Regions from separate parts of the Bacillus rugosus genome, predicted to be linked through region 2. Evidence: riboswitches for the same ligand, from Rfam matches in the RefSeq annotation. Region 2 holds a riboswitch; the other holds the start of a gene.

Region 1 (6,310 bases), 1.6 Mb from region 2:
TTCTCGAATCCGACTGGGGGAACAGCGAGCTTGCTGCTCAGGCCAACAACCTTTTTGGTGTAAAAGGAAATTATAAAGGCCATCATGTCACGATGGAAACGGACGAATTTGAAAAAGGGAAAAGAAAAACCATTCGCGCGAAGTTTCGAAAATACAGCACGTTTTTTGAATCTATGGATGATCACGCCCAATTGTTTGTCCGCGGCACATCGTGGAATAAAAAGAAGTATAAACCGGTGCTTGAGGCTGAGGATTATAAGGAAGCGGCAACAGCTTTGCAAACAGCAGGATATGCTACAGACCCTGACTACGCTGACAAAATCAGCAATATTGTGGAAAAATACGATTTAGATGAGTACGATGAGGTAAATCCATCCCTTAAATCAGTGGATTTAAACGCCTCGATTAAAGACAGTGCCGTCCAAGACATATGGTCCAAGCCTTCTACTGATGATCGGTCCATAAAGCTCACCTCTGCCCAATTTTACATCGGCAAAGACATAAAGGTTGTATCTAAAAAGCAGAAAGGCCAGTCTGTATGGTACCAATTCCAAATCAATGATAAACTCATCGGCTGGATTGATGATTCAGCTGTTGAAATAAAAGAAGCAACCTGAGACCTTTTTCTTGGTATTTTTAATTCTTTGTTCCATTCAGGGGAATTTGAGGTATAATATTCCACGGAAGTTATCACTTATTGACTATGCTTTCAGGAGGGAACAAAGGTGCAGAAATATAGACGGAGAAACACGGTTGCCTTTACAGTATTAGCTTATTTCACTTTTTTTGCGGGAGTATTTTTGTTTAGTATCGGACTCTATAATGCTGATAATCTGGAACTCAATGAAAAAGGCTATTACATCGCTGTTATGATACTTGTAGCTGTCGGTGCGATTCTTACACAAAAAGTGACCCGTGATAACGCAGAGGATAACGAAATCATCGCGGAACAGGAAAAAAGACAAAATCAATCTCATATCGAATCATAAAAAAAATCCGGCGCCTAAATCGCCGGATTTTTTTGTTATCACCCCGTAAACACCTCGCCGTCAGGGTAACGAATATTTGATTTCTCTGTTTTTGCAAATGAAAACACGAACGTCAAAGGGCCAATTCTTCCGATGAACATGATGACAATAATGATACATTTTCCCGCTTCTGTGAGTTCAGGAGTCAATCCCATCGATAGACCGACAGTTCCGAATGCGGAAAAGGTTTCAAACACAATTTGAATAAACGGCGCTTGTTCTGTGATCGTCAGGGCGAATATCCCTAAAAACACGATGAACAAACCGGTGACGCTCACAGCTAAAGCTTTAATGATAATCGGATATTTGATGGAGCGGCGGAAAATAACCGTTTCTTTTTTACCTCGCAAATATGCGATCACAGACATTAAAATCACGATGAACGTAGTCAGCTTAATGCCGCTCGCCGTTGAAGCGCTGCCTGCTCCGATAAACATTAATAATAAAGTGAATACAATCGTTCCTTCTCTCATGCTCCCAATATCAAGAGAATTGAAGCCAGCGGTTCTCGGCGTCACAGCCTGAAAATAGGAAGCCCATAGTTTATCTCCTATATGCAGGTGGCCGAGCGTACCGGGGTTGCTGTACTCTAAAATAAAGATCACAAGCATGGCGACCGCATTCAGAATCAGGGTTCCTGTAAGCATGATTTTCGTATGTAGAGAAAAGGCTTTAAATCGCCGATTTTTCATAATGTCAAACAGAACGGTAAATCCAATCCCTCCTGTAATAAATAAGAAAGTAATCACTAGGTTAACTGTAGGGTCGCCAACGTAGCTCATCAAATTATCCGGCCACAACGAAAACCCGGCATTGTTAAAAGCAGAGATTGCGTGAAATAGACTGGCAAACAAGCCGAATGCCCAGCCATACTGGGGGACAAGCCTGATGGATAAGATGAGTGCTGCTATCAACTCAATACTGATGGAAAACAGAAACAGGACTTTGACAAGGCCTATGACGCCGCCAATTGTCGGCTGGTTTAAGGCTTCCTGTACCAGCATTCGTTCTTTTAATCCGATTTTTTTTCCTAATATCATGACGATCAAAACAGCAAAAGTCATAAATCCAAGCCCGCCGATCTGAATCAGCCCCATGATGACAGTTTGCCCGAAAAGTGTAAATTCTGTACCGGTATCGACAACTGCAAGTCCTGTAACGGTTGTAGCGGAAGCTGCAGTAAAAAGGGCATCTATCCATGACAATGGCTTCATTGTAGAAATCGGAAGCTTTAACAGCACAGCCCCGATGATAATGGTAAGAAAAAAACCAATTGCAAGCACTTGAGGCGGTGTAAAACGAACCCATTTGATCACTTTGTCCTTTTGAAGTGTCACCTATGTCTACATCCCTTCGTTTTCAAAACGTTTAATATCCTTTTTATGCCCCATGATTACCAGGCAATCCTGTTCGTAGATGATGTCTTCAGGTGCGGGAGAAAGACGGATATCTCCATGATGTTTAATCGCCAGGATTGTACAGCCGTACTTCGCTCTTACATTCAGGTCAATAATCGATTTTGAATCAAGCTTGTGTGTTGCCAGCAGCTCGACAATACTGTAATCATCAGATAAATCAATGTAATTCAAAACGTTCTCGTCAGAAAGGCTTTGCGCGATCTTGACGCCCATATCCTTTTCAGGATGAATAATGCGGTCAGCACCGATTTTTTCAAGTACCTTATGATGATAATGGTTTTGAGCCTTTACCCAAATATTTGGGATGTCAAACTCTTTTAATAATAGGGTGGTCAGGGTGCTCGCTTGAATATTTGCTCCAATTGCAACAATCACATATTCAAAATTGCGTATTCCTAACGAAAGCAATTCGTTTTCTTCGGTGGCGTTGGCAATCACCGCATGAGTTGCGTAAGAAGCGTATGCATTTACCTTTTCTTCGTTGATATCAACTGCAAGGACCTCATGGCCCATTCTGTGCAGCTCTTTGCAAATGCTTCCGCCAAACCGGCCCAGTCCGATCACGGCAAATTGCTTATTTTTTATTCTTCCCAATGTTCATAACTCCCTTAGTAAAATTAACGTTTTTTGAGCAAAAAAAGACCATTTCGAAGAATGGTCGCTAATAGACCTCCTCTCTGTAAACGCCTACGAGGTTAGCTGTCGGATTAGGGATTCAGAGTACCCCCTCTTACTTAGTAAGATTCACCCCAAGGCTGTTAAAAAAACAGCCAATCGTTGGTTCCCCCGTTCGTGTTTGATTAAGCGGTAAAAGAGACTGTATGAAATTGAACACTCAAGAATTTACTCCTGTTTCTAGAGTTTGTCAATTTAAATTTTTAACCAGAAAAAAGAAAATTGGAAATAGAGGAAAAAGGGGAGGTCAAAACACAAAAAAGACCGGCATTAACCGGTCTTTTGAGATTAGTTGCAGCCGCACGGCTGAGTCGGAGGAGTGCTCCGCTTAGCCACGTCAATGCTGGCTTCTGCGTAAAATTTATTTCCGATGCTCAATGATTTATTCTCCGCACGGAAAGTATATGTACCAGCGGCAGGAAGTGTTTTGTTATTCAGTTTTAATTTGAATTCGCCAGCTCCTAACAAATCAAGTGCCAGAGGGATTCTTACTGTTTTCCCGTTATTAAGGATCTGTGTTTCACGCAACGCACGCCCGTTCATTGTGTCTTTCGTATTTGCAGTAAATCCGCTTGGCAATGTAAATTCCATAACGCCAAGGCTGAGAAGCGTATTTGGACGATACGTCAATTCGATATCTGAGAAAGACCATTCCGTTTTGCTGGCCCCTGTGATTGTTGCAAACAATGAAGCTGTTGACTGAGTTCTCATAGTAGACTCAGTATGAGCGGAAGTTGATTTAGATTCAGCCGCGAAAGAAGCTGAAGGAGCAGAAACGAGTAAACCTAGACTTAATGCACCGATTGCCAAAGAAGATAATAATTTGCGTTTCATAATAAAATTCCCCCTAAAAAGTTATAAAATATACAGGCCTGCCCGCTTTTCACCTCCTCTGAACGGCCAAATACAAATTTTACCTACATAAAATTACCATCAAATATTTTGGAAGTAAATGGGGTGTTTTTCCCGTATTTTTCAAATTTGTAGTAATTTCATATAAAAGAACAAAAAAACGCCCGGTTTCCCAGGCGTTTTCTGTTTTACTTTGTTTCAATCGGTATAAATTTGAAAATTTCCCCGCTCTGCACCGATTCAGCAAGACGCTTCAGCCAGTCATAGTAGGCTTTAGAGCTTTCCAGCTGCTCGTATAACTGCAGCGCTTCATTTTTGATGTCCTCACTGAGACCTTCCTTGCTTAAAATCTCTTGTAAATCAGCCTGAGCCTCTTCAATAGCTGCTACATTTACCTGCACTTCGCGTTCCCATTTAGGCGGAAAGAAATTTGTGAAAAATTTGAAGAAATCTTTTTCAGCCACAAAGGTATGCTTGCGGATGCCCCGGTGAAATGTTTTTTTCACTACATTTAAGTCCTGAAGCTTTTTGACGCCTGTGCTCATGCTTGGCTTGCTCATTTGCAATTCCTCACGCATTTCGTCAAGTGTCATCTCATCCCTCATATACATCGTCCCATATAAAATCCCGACACTGCGGGTAATACCGTAAAGATCCATCGTTTCAGCAATGGAGTCGATAACAAGATCCCGAGCCTGTTCTATAGCTGCAAATTCTGGATTTTCATCCATACTGACCCTCTTTTCCATTAGAAAATTAAATTCGTTAAGTTATTTCTTTATGTTCTTTATCTTAACGAAACATAAAGAAATGTCAAAAAGAAAATCAAAATGGGGCTTTGACAGTTTAAAATTCGTATGTTAGATTAAGGTTGTTAAAAACATTAAATTTTTATTTAACAAACTTTATTTACGTCAAGGAGGCTTATATGAGTCAAACATTATATATTGACGGAGAATGGATCAGTGCCGAAGAAGAGCAGATCCGCAGCATTATCAATCCATTTAATCAAGAAGAAATTGCAACCGTAAGCGAAGGAGGGCGAGAGGACGCCATCAAGGCAATTTCAGCCGCGCGAAGAGCATTTGACAAAGGAGAATGGTCATCTCTATCCGGGCTTGAACGCGGGAAGATTGTTCTGAAAATTGCGGAATTAATCAGACGCGACCTTGATGAGCTGGCTGAGCTTGAATCGCTTGATACGGGAAAAACACTCGAAGAAAGCAAGGCGGATATGGACGATATTGCCAATGTTTTTCAATATTACGCCGGATTGGCAGATAAAGATGGCGGAGAGATCATTTCATCTCCGATCCCTGATTCAGAAAGCAAAATTATCAGAGAGCCAATTGGGGTTTGCGGCCAGATTACTCCGTGGAATTATCCGCTCCTGCAGGCGAGTTGGAAAATCGCGCCTGCACTGGCTGCAGGAAATACGATCGTCATGAAGCCGAGTGAGATTACACCGCTAACGACGATCAAAGTCTTCAAGCTAATGGAAGAGGCCGGCGTTCCCGAAGGTGTCGCAAATCTTGTGCTTGGGCCGGGAGCCACAGTGGGCGACGAGCTTGCCGTAAACAAAGACGTCGATTTGATTTCGTTTACGGGTGGAATCGAAACAGGCAAAAAAATCATGCGGGCCGCAAGCGGAAACGTCAAAAAAATTGCGCTTGAACTTGGCGGGAAAAATCCAAATATTGTGTTCAAGGACGCAGATTTAGAGGTTGCGGTCGATCAGGCATTAAACGCTGTATTTTTCCACGCCGGGCAAGTATGCTCAGCCGGTTCCCGCTTGCTTGTTGAAGATGCCATTCACGATCAATTTTTAGCAGAGCTTGTCAAACGGGCAAAACGCATAAAACTCGGAAATGGTTTTCACGCAGAGACAGAAAGCGGCCCGCTTATTTCTGCAGAGCACAGGCAAAAAGTAGAAAAATATGTAGAGATCGGAATAGAAGAAGGCGCGAAGCTGGAGACAGGAGGCAAACGTCCGGAAGACCCTGCGCTGCAAAATGGTTTTTTCTATGAACCTACTATTTTCTCAAACTGTAAATCTGACATGAGAATCGTTCAAGAAGAGGTTTTCGGCCCTGTACTGACAGTCGAAACCTTCAGCTCGGAAGAAGAGGTTATCGCGCTTGCGAATGATACCATCTATGGTTTGGCCGGAGCGGTGTGGTCAAAAGATATTGAAAAGTGCGAACGCGTAGCAGCCCGCTTGAGAATGGGAACAGTTTGGATTAACGATTTCCATCCGTACTTTGCGCAGGCGCCATGGGGCGGCTATAAGCAATCCGGGTTCGGACGCGAGCTTGGAAAAATAGGTCTTGAGGAATA
Region 2 (6,310 bases):
GCGTTCATTTTGAAATGCCGCGCCATCCAGACTGTCACAGTGCCGACATCTACAGAGAGCACCGCATCATCGGCTGCCGCTTCCTGAAGACGTGCCACGACCTGCTGGGGCTTGAGCGGTGTTTCCGCCTCAGTCTCATCTTTTTCGATTTCGTTCCACCAATGCTGCATATGTTCCGTGCAGGCATCCAGGAATCTTCTATCTTCCTTCCGTTCAATATACTCCGTCAATTCGCGCAGGCCGAGAGCTGAATCGCAGACAAGGCCCGCTGTCACCGGATAGCGTTTTCCGATTTTTGCCGGATCTGAGTCGAGCTGGATGGCCGGTGTGTCATCAGGCAAATAATCGCGATATGGAAATGAGGTCCCGAGCATGATTAGTAAATCGCATTCCTCCATTGCCTCGTAGGCCGGCTTTGTGCCGATCTGCCCGAGGTTGCCGAGAAAATGCGGATGCTTATCGGGGACCACGCCTTTTGCCGGGAGTGTGACAACGATCGGGGCTGCAGCTTTGTCCGCAAACTCCAGGAGCTCCCGTTTCGCCTTTTTCATTCCCTGCCCCGCCAAGATAATCGGCTTCTTAGCGTTATTTATATATTGCGCGCAAGTGACAAGCTGTTCTTTTTTCGGTTCAAGATTCCCTTCAATATACACTGGTGAGGTGTGTACGGGCTCCCGTTTGATTTTCTCCGCAAACAAATCATCAGACACGCTCAATACCGCAACGCCTTTTTTGCTGTAGGCGGTGCGGATCGCCTGATTCAAGAGATCCGGCAGTGATTCCGCACTATGTACCTCTCTGTTGAACACAGCTACGTCTTCAAACATTTGCTCAAGCTTGATCTCCTGAAAATAATCCCGTCCGACTTCGCCTGATGAAACTTGTCCTGCAATTGCCAGCACAGGAGCGCCGTCCGCTTTTGCATCATATAAACCGTTTAATAAGTGCACCGCACCCGGTCCTGCGATTGACAGGCAGACGCCGATCTTGCCGGTGAGTTTTGCCTCAGCCGCGGCCGCCAGCGCCGCCACCTCTTCATGGCGGGTTTGAATGAATTTCAATTGATTTCTTTCGTGTCTTAATTCTTCGATAAACTCATTTATACTGTCTCCGGGGATGCCGTAAACATGATCAACTCCCCATTGTTCAAGCAGTTCTGTCATTGCTTGTCCTGCAGTTTTATGTGCCATGCCGTATCCTCCTTTTTCCTTTTTTCAATACCACCGGAGAATAGCTTTAAAACCCGGAGACCTTAATCACTTGCCCAGTCTTCGTTTCAACAGGTCGATCGCCGCAAGCATGCCTCTGTCCTTGAGGGTGATGGTTGCATCTAGAGCGCCATTCCTGAAATCTTTGATTTGTCTTTTTCGGTTCGGCACCATAAAAAGCGGCAGACGCTGCGGAGAAAACCACTTCAATTCCGCTGTCTCCCCCCCGTTCGCTATGGCTTGTCCGCCTGTTATGTGCCCGGCAAATACATGCTGTTCATCCTGAAACTTTGGCCTTTGGTAGACACCTATTTTTGCAGAAAGCGCTGCGCTGAATCCCGTTTCTTCCAATACCTCCCGAATTGCCGCTTCCTCAGCCGTTTCCCCGGGATCAACCCTGCCGCCCGGCAGATCCCATAAAGGGACATCGTTTCGTTTAACCAGCAAAATGTGCTGATTTTCGTTCAGTAGGATCACAAATGCACCTTGTGTATACATTGCTTTCTCCTATTCCCGCAAAAAAAGACCAAGGTGATTCCCTTGGTCCTAGATGCTTTACTTTTTAAAATGATACGGCAGCGTGGCAACCATTATGTCCTTTTTCCAGAACAGCCGGACTCTGAGGAGGAAGGCTGATTGGTTGTGAAGGATGGTGTGCCAGCGTTTTTTCGTTATAAATTGCGGAAACAGCACCATGACTGAAAACTGCTCCTTCTTCGCTTTTGCTTCTACAGTTTCCAAAAACTTATCAAACGGATGGACCAGGCTTCTATATGAAGAATGAAGCGTAACGAGACGCACCCCGTTATTGAGCTCTTCCCAGCGTTTTTCAACTTTGTTTTCCTGTTCTCTGTCAAATGACACGTGAACGGCGATGACCTGATCGGACAGTGATTTTGCATATTGAATCGATTTTTGCACGACTGTGGTGACACCGGCTACTGGCACAATCACGACCGTGCCTTTGATTTCTTCTGGCTCTTTGTCTACGATGCGAAGCTGTTCACCGACAGCTGTGTAGTGATTTTTAATCGCAAAAAACAATAAAACGACGATAGGCATAAAGATTAACACAGGCCATACGACAATAAACTTCGTCACAAACAGGATGGACAGAACCATAAACGATATCAAAGCGCCACAGGAGTTGATCAGCATTTTTCCGATCCACCCTTTTGGTTTTTGCTTGATCCATTTGATGCACATGCCGGTTTGCGAAAGCGTAAATGGAATAAATACGCCTACAGCATATAACGGGATCAAGTGCTCTGTCTGTCCTCCGAATAACAGGATGAGCATAATCGAAGCAACGCCTAAAAAGATAATCCCATTTGAGAAGCCTAAGCGGTCGCCTCTGACTGTAAACATACGCGGCATGTACTGGTCTCTCGCCAGGTTGAAGGCAAGCTGCGGGAAGGCTGAAAATCCCGTATTCGCCGCAAGGACCAAAATAAGTGATGTGACACCTTGAATGACATAGTAGAACACATTCCGCCCGAAGGTTTCAGACGCAATTTGTGAAACCACCGTTTCATCGGGCTTCGGCGCCGTTCCATAGCCGTAGGCGAGCACGGTGATACCGGAAAATAGAATCGCCAGCAAAATGCCCATCATTGCAAGAGTTCTTGCTGCGTTACGCGCAGGCGGGTTTTTGAAAGCAGGAATCGCGTTAGAAATAGCCTCAACTCCGGTCAAAGCCGAGCAGCCCGAAGAAAAAGCCTTGAGCAGCAAAAACAGCGTAATGCCCGCTACCGGTGTGCCGAGCGGAGTATGATGGACTGGCTGATCTATTTGTCCTGTCATGAGTTTAAACAACCCGACTGCTATCAAAACCAAAAGCGCCGCCACAAACAGATAAACCGGATAGGCAAGAATCGATGCCGATTCCGAAAGCCCGCGCAGGTTCAAAATCATAATGACTAAAACCAGTAAAACAGCAATCGGCACATGATAATCATGCAATACAGGAACGGCCGACGTGATGGCGTCCGTTCCTGCAGATATACTTACCGCTACTGTTAAAATATAATCGACAAGCAAGGAACCGCCTGCGATCAATCCCGGCTTTTCACCGAGGTTTTCTTTCGAAACAACATACGCCCCGCCGCCCTGCGGGTAAGCGTAAATAATTTGCCTGTATGAAAGAATCAGTGCCAGCAGCAATATGAGAACGCCAATCGCAATCGGAATGGAGTACCAAAATGCGGCAGCACTGATTGTCGCCAGAATGATTAAAATTTGCTCTGTGCCGTATGCGACAGATGACAGCGCATCTGAGGAAAGCATCGCCAAGGCTTTTAATTTTGTCAGTTTTTGCTCTCCAGCTGCTTGAGATTTTAGTGGTTTCCCAATCAAAAAACGTTTGATTGAATGATACATCGATGTCTTCCCCTTTTAATTTCTCATTTTTCAATTAAAACAATAAAACATCAGCATCTGCTCTCACATTCTGTAATAGTCCTTTCTGCTATGGTATCTCTGTACGAGATTTCCATTCTAAAAATGAACAGCAAAAAACACAGAGGCAAACGGATGCCCCTGTACCATTACATCGAACACAGGTTTCATTCATCTCCTCTCACGAACGCTTACGAGGTTAGCTGACGGATTCGGGCATATGAGAGTTAGCCCTACCTAAAAAGGATTCACCCCAACGGCAAAAAGCCGTTCTAGTGGGTCCCCCGCTCTGATTTCAGATTAAGCGATTTGTTTTCTAAAAGAGATCATACTCCCGTTCCTGCACGTTGTAAAGAGGCTTATTGGCCGGGCGAAAAAAATAAAATGACAGGTTCCACAAATGGAATTTATGTACCAAAAAAATAAAAAACAGAGGCGTGATTGCCTCTGTTTTATTCTGTATCTGTCTTTCTTTTTCTTCGTCTTACAGCAACCCAAATGAACACTGCCGCAATCACCATAATAAGTGCCAGCACACCAATATACAGCCATTTCTGGCTATTATCCTGTGATGGTTGTTCTGTACTGGAACTGTTTGTTTCAGATTTGAGCTGCTGGTGGTTTGTAAACACCTGCTGGCTGTTGGTTTCGTTAACAACGGTTGCCGAGTCATCGGTACTGTTCAGATAACTGATGATCTCTTTCGTGACAGCCGTGCCATTTCCTTTTAAAGGCGCAAAGACAGCCATTGTGTAGCGTGAATCCCAAAGAGATGGCTGAGTAAATGCCACTTGTTTTGTTGTCTCATTCAGCATCTCAAAACCTGATACATCAAACGAGCCGTTCTTCACTTGCGGCACAAGCAGATCTGATGATTTCTCCTTCAGAAGAGAAAATTGACTGATACTCCCTATGAAAATGAGGTTCCGACCTTTGGCATCATTTGCTGTTACGTTAGATGATTTCTTGACCTTGTATGAATGCTGCGCTTCGCTGCCAAAGGACTCCGTTACAAGAGAAAGCTCCTCAAGCTTCGATTGGCTTACGGTGTCAGGAAGCACGATTAACGTTGCTTTTTCCTGATTTCCGGCGTAAGGAAGCGGCCACTCTTGGAAATCCGCTGACGGAGACATGTCTTTGATGGCGTAAGACAATGTACTGCTTTTATCGATAAAGACCCACTTTTCTTCATCAGTCGTGTTGCAAGGATTGTTTTCCTTTAATCCAGTTGTGACAAACTGAATATCAATGTAGCGGTTTTTTTGCAGCAGCTTAGGGTCCACTTTTAGCATGACATGATAGAATCCGTTTTTATCTTCTTTTCCTAAATCATCAAGACGGACCGAGTGCGGCTGGCCGTTGATCATGACCTTCAGTTCTGCCGCCTGAGAAACCGATCCATTCTCAGCCGTTGAGGCTTGAATCGTTTCGGACTTCTTCAACTTTAGCGACAGCTTTGCAGATTGGTTTTGGTCTAAAACCGCCGAAGCTGGATAAAAGTAATGTGCGGAAGATGTTTTGTCAGCTCCAATTGTGATATCACCCGCTCCAAAATTCTCGAGGGTCAGCTTATTGCTTTCTTTTTTTTCAGCCTGCTTTAGCTTGCTGATTGAGAGTGTATCGCCGCTGAGCTGGCCTGTGTAAGTCTGATCCGTGATGACACTGATTTTTTCAGTGAGCACGTCATCAGATGCCGCTTGTGCAAACAGAACCGGCTGCTGCTTAGCCTCTGCTTTTAACACCCGCTCCGCTAGCAGAAGTTTTTCCCCTTTTGCTTGTAAGCCGGCTTGTTTCAGCAACTTTTTCACCTTGCCGTTCCAATGCTTGTCCACTCCGATGAAAATTGTCGGCTTGTCGATTTTCTTCAGTTCAGATTCCGTGACATACGAGATGCTGACACTGCTATCCACCGTTTTCAAATAGCCTTCTGTTTTCACTGCAGCTTCAATTTCCGCCGAACTTGGGTCATCGGGAATGACGATGGCTGTTTCTTCCGCTGTATTTCCCGACTGGGCGAAAGGATATGGATAATGGTCCAGCGAGGTACCCTTCGCTTCACTGCTGTCCGCCAGTGTCAGACGGCTGTCCGGATAAATTTTGATCCAGTTGCCGGACGTATCCTGCCTGACGCAGACGCCCTCTTTCATCACGCCGTAAAATTTCAGCGATACGTTGTGATAGCCTTGGGCAGACTGGCTTTTATTCAGGTTCAGCTTCACTGTTTTCCGTTTGGAATCACCATCAAGCTTTAACGTTTTGACCGGTTCATCGTCTATGACAGCCGTTAATGATGATGGAGAAATTAAAAGATTTGATGCCTCGTATTCAATCACCAATTGCTGATTGCCGGTAGAAGCACCTGCCGGGATTTGATACGTCAGCTCTGCGCTGTCTTTTGATCCGTACAGTGTAATCAGGTCGCTTGTCAGCACCTGCTGTTTGGATTGTTCTTGGCTGCTTTTTCCGAGAAGCGAACCGCTGACCTCCACCTCTTTGGCAAAAGCCGCTTGTCCAGTCATCACAAGCAGCATGAGGCTAGTGAGAAAAATCATTATTGGTTTCAAAAAGGTCACCCGCTTTTATGTTGATTGTATCGTTCTGTTTTGTACCATTTGACCTCCTGCTTGAATAAACGGTGCTTGATTTCTACGAATAAAGAATAGATGACCAGCACAATCCATGCCTGCGAGTATGTAAAGTACATG

Evidence for each region. A riboswitch is a leader RNA that binds a small molecule or an ion and turns the genes downstream of it on or off. The one in region 2 is predicted to bind cyclic di-AMP.
Region 1: it holds a riboswitch for cyclic di-AMP, as region 2 does, so the genes downstream of both, ktrA (potassium uptake protein KtrA) here and kimA (potassium transporter KimA) in region 2, are expected to answer to the same signal.

What each region holds. Positions count from the first base shown of each region.
Region 1 covers NZ_CP096590.1:3,061,891-3,068,200, reverse strand. Annotated here, with positions in the region: gene M0696_RS15645 (glucosaminidase domain-containing protein) at 1-617, shown strand, start outside; gene M0696_RS15640 (YiaA/YiaB family inner membrane protein) at 726-989, shown strand; gene ktrB (Ktr system potassium transporter KtrB) at 1,028-2,365, opposite strand; gene ktrA (potassium uptake protein KtrA) at 2,372-3,040, opposite strand; cyclic di-AMP (ydaO/yuaA leader) riboswitch at 3,115-3,263, opposite strand; gene bslA (biofilm surface layer hydrophobin BslA) at 3,410-3,955, opposite strand; gene gbsR (transcriptional regulator GbsR) at 4,162-4,704, opposite strand; gene betB (betaine-aldehyde dehydrogenase) at 4,902-6,310, shown strand, end outside.
Region 2 covers NZ_CP096590.1:485,362-491,671, reverse strand. Annotated here, with positions in the region: gene M0696_RS02475 (pyruvate oxidase) at 1-1,190, opposite strand, end outside; gene M0696_RS02470 (NUDIX hydrolase) at 1,257-1,706, opposite strand; gene kimA (potassium transporter KimA) at 1,764-3,587, opposite strand; cyclic di-AMP (ydaO/yuaA leader) riboswitch at 3,779-3,922, opposite strand; gene M0696_RS02460 (cellulose biosynthesis cyclic di-GMP-binding regulatory protein BcsB) at 4,058-6,169, opposite strand; gene M0696_RS02455 (glycosyltransferase family 2 protein) at 6,175-6,310, opposite strand, start outside.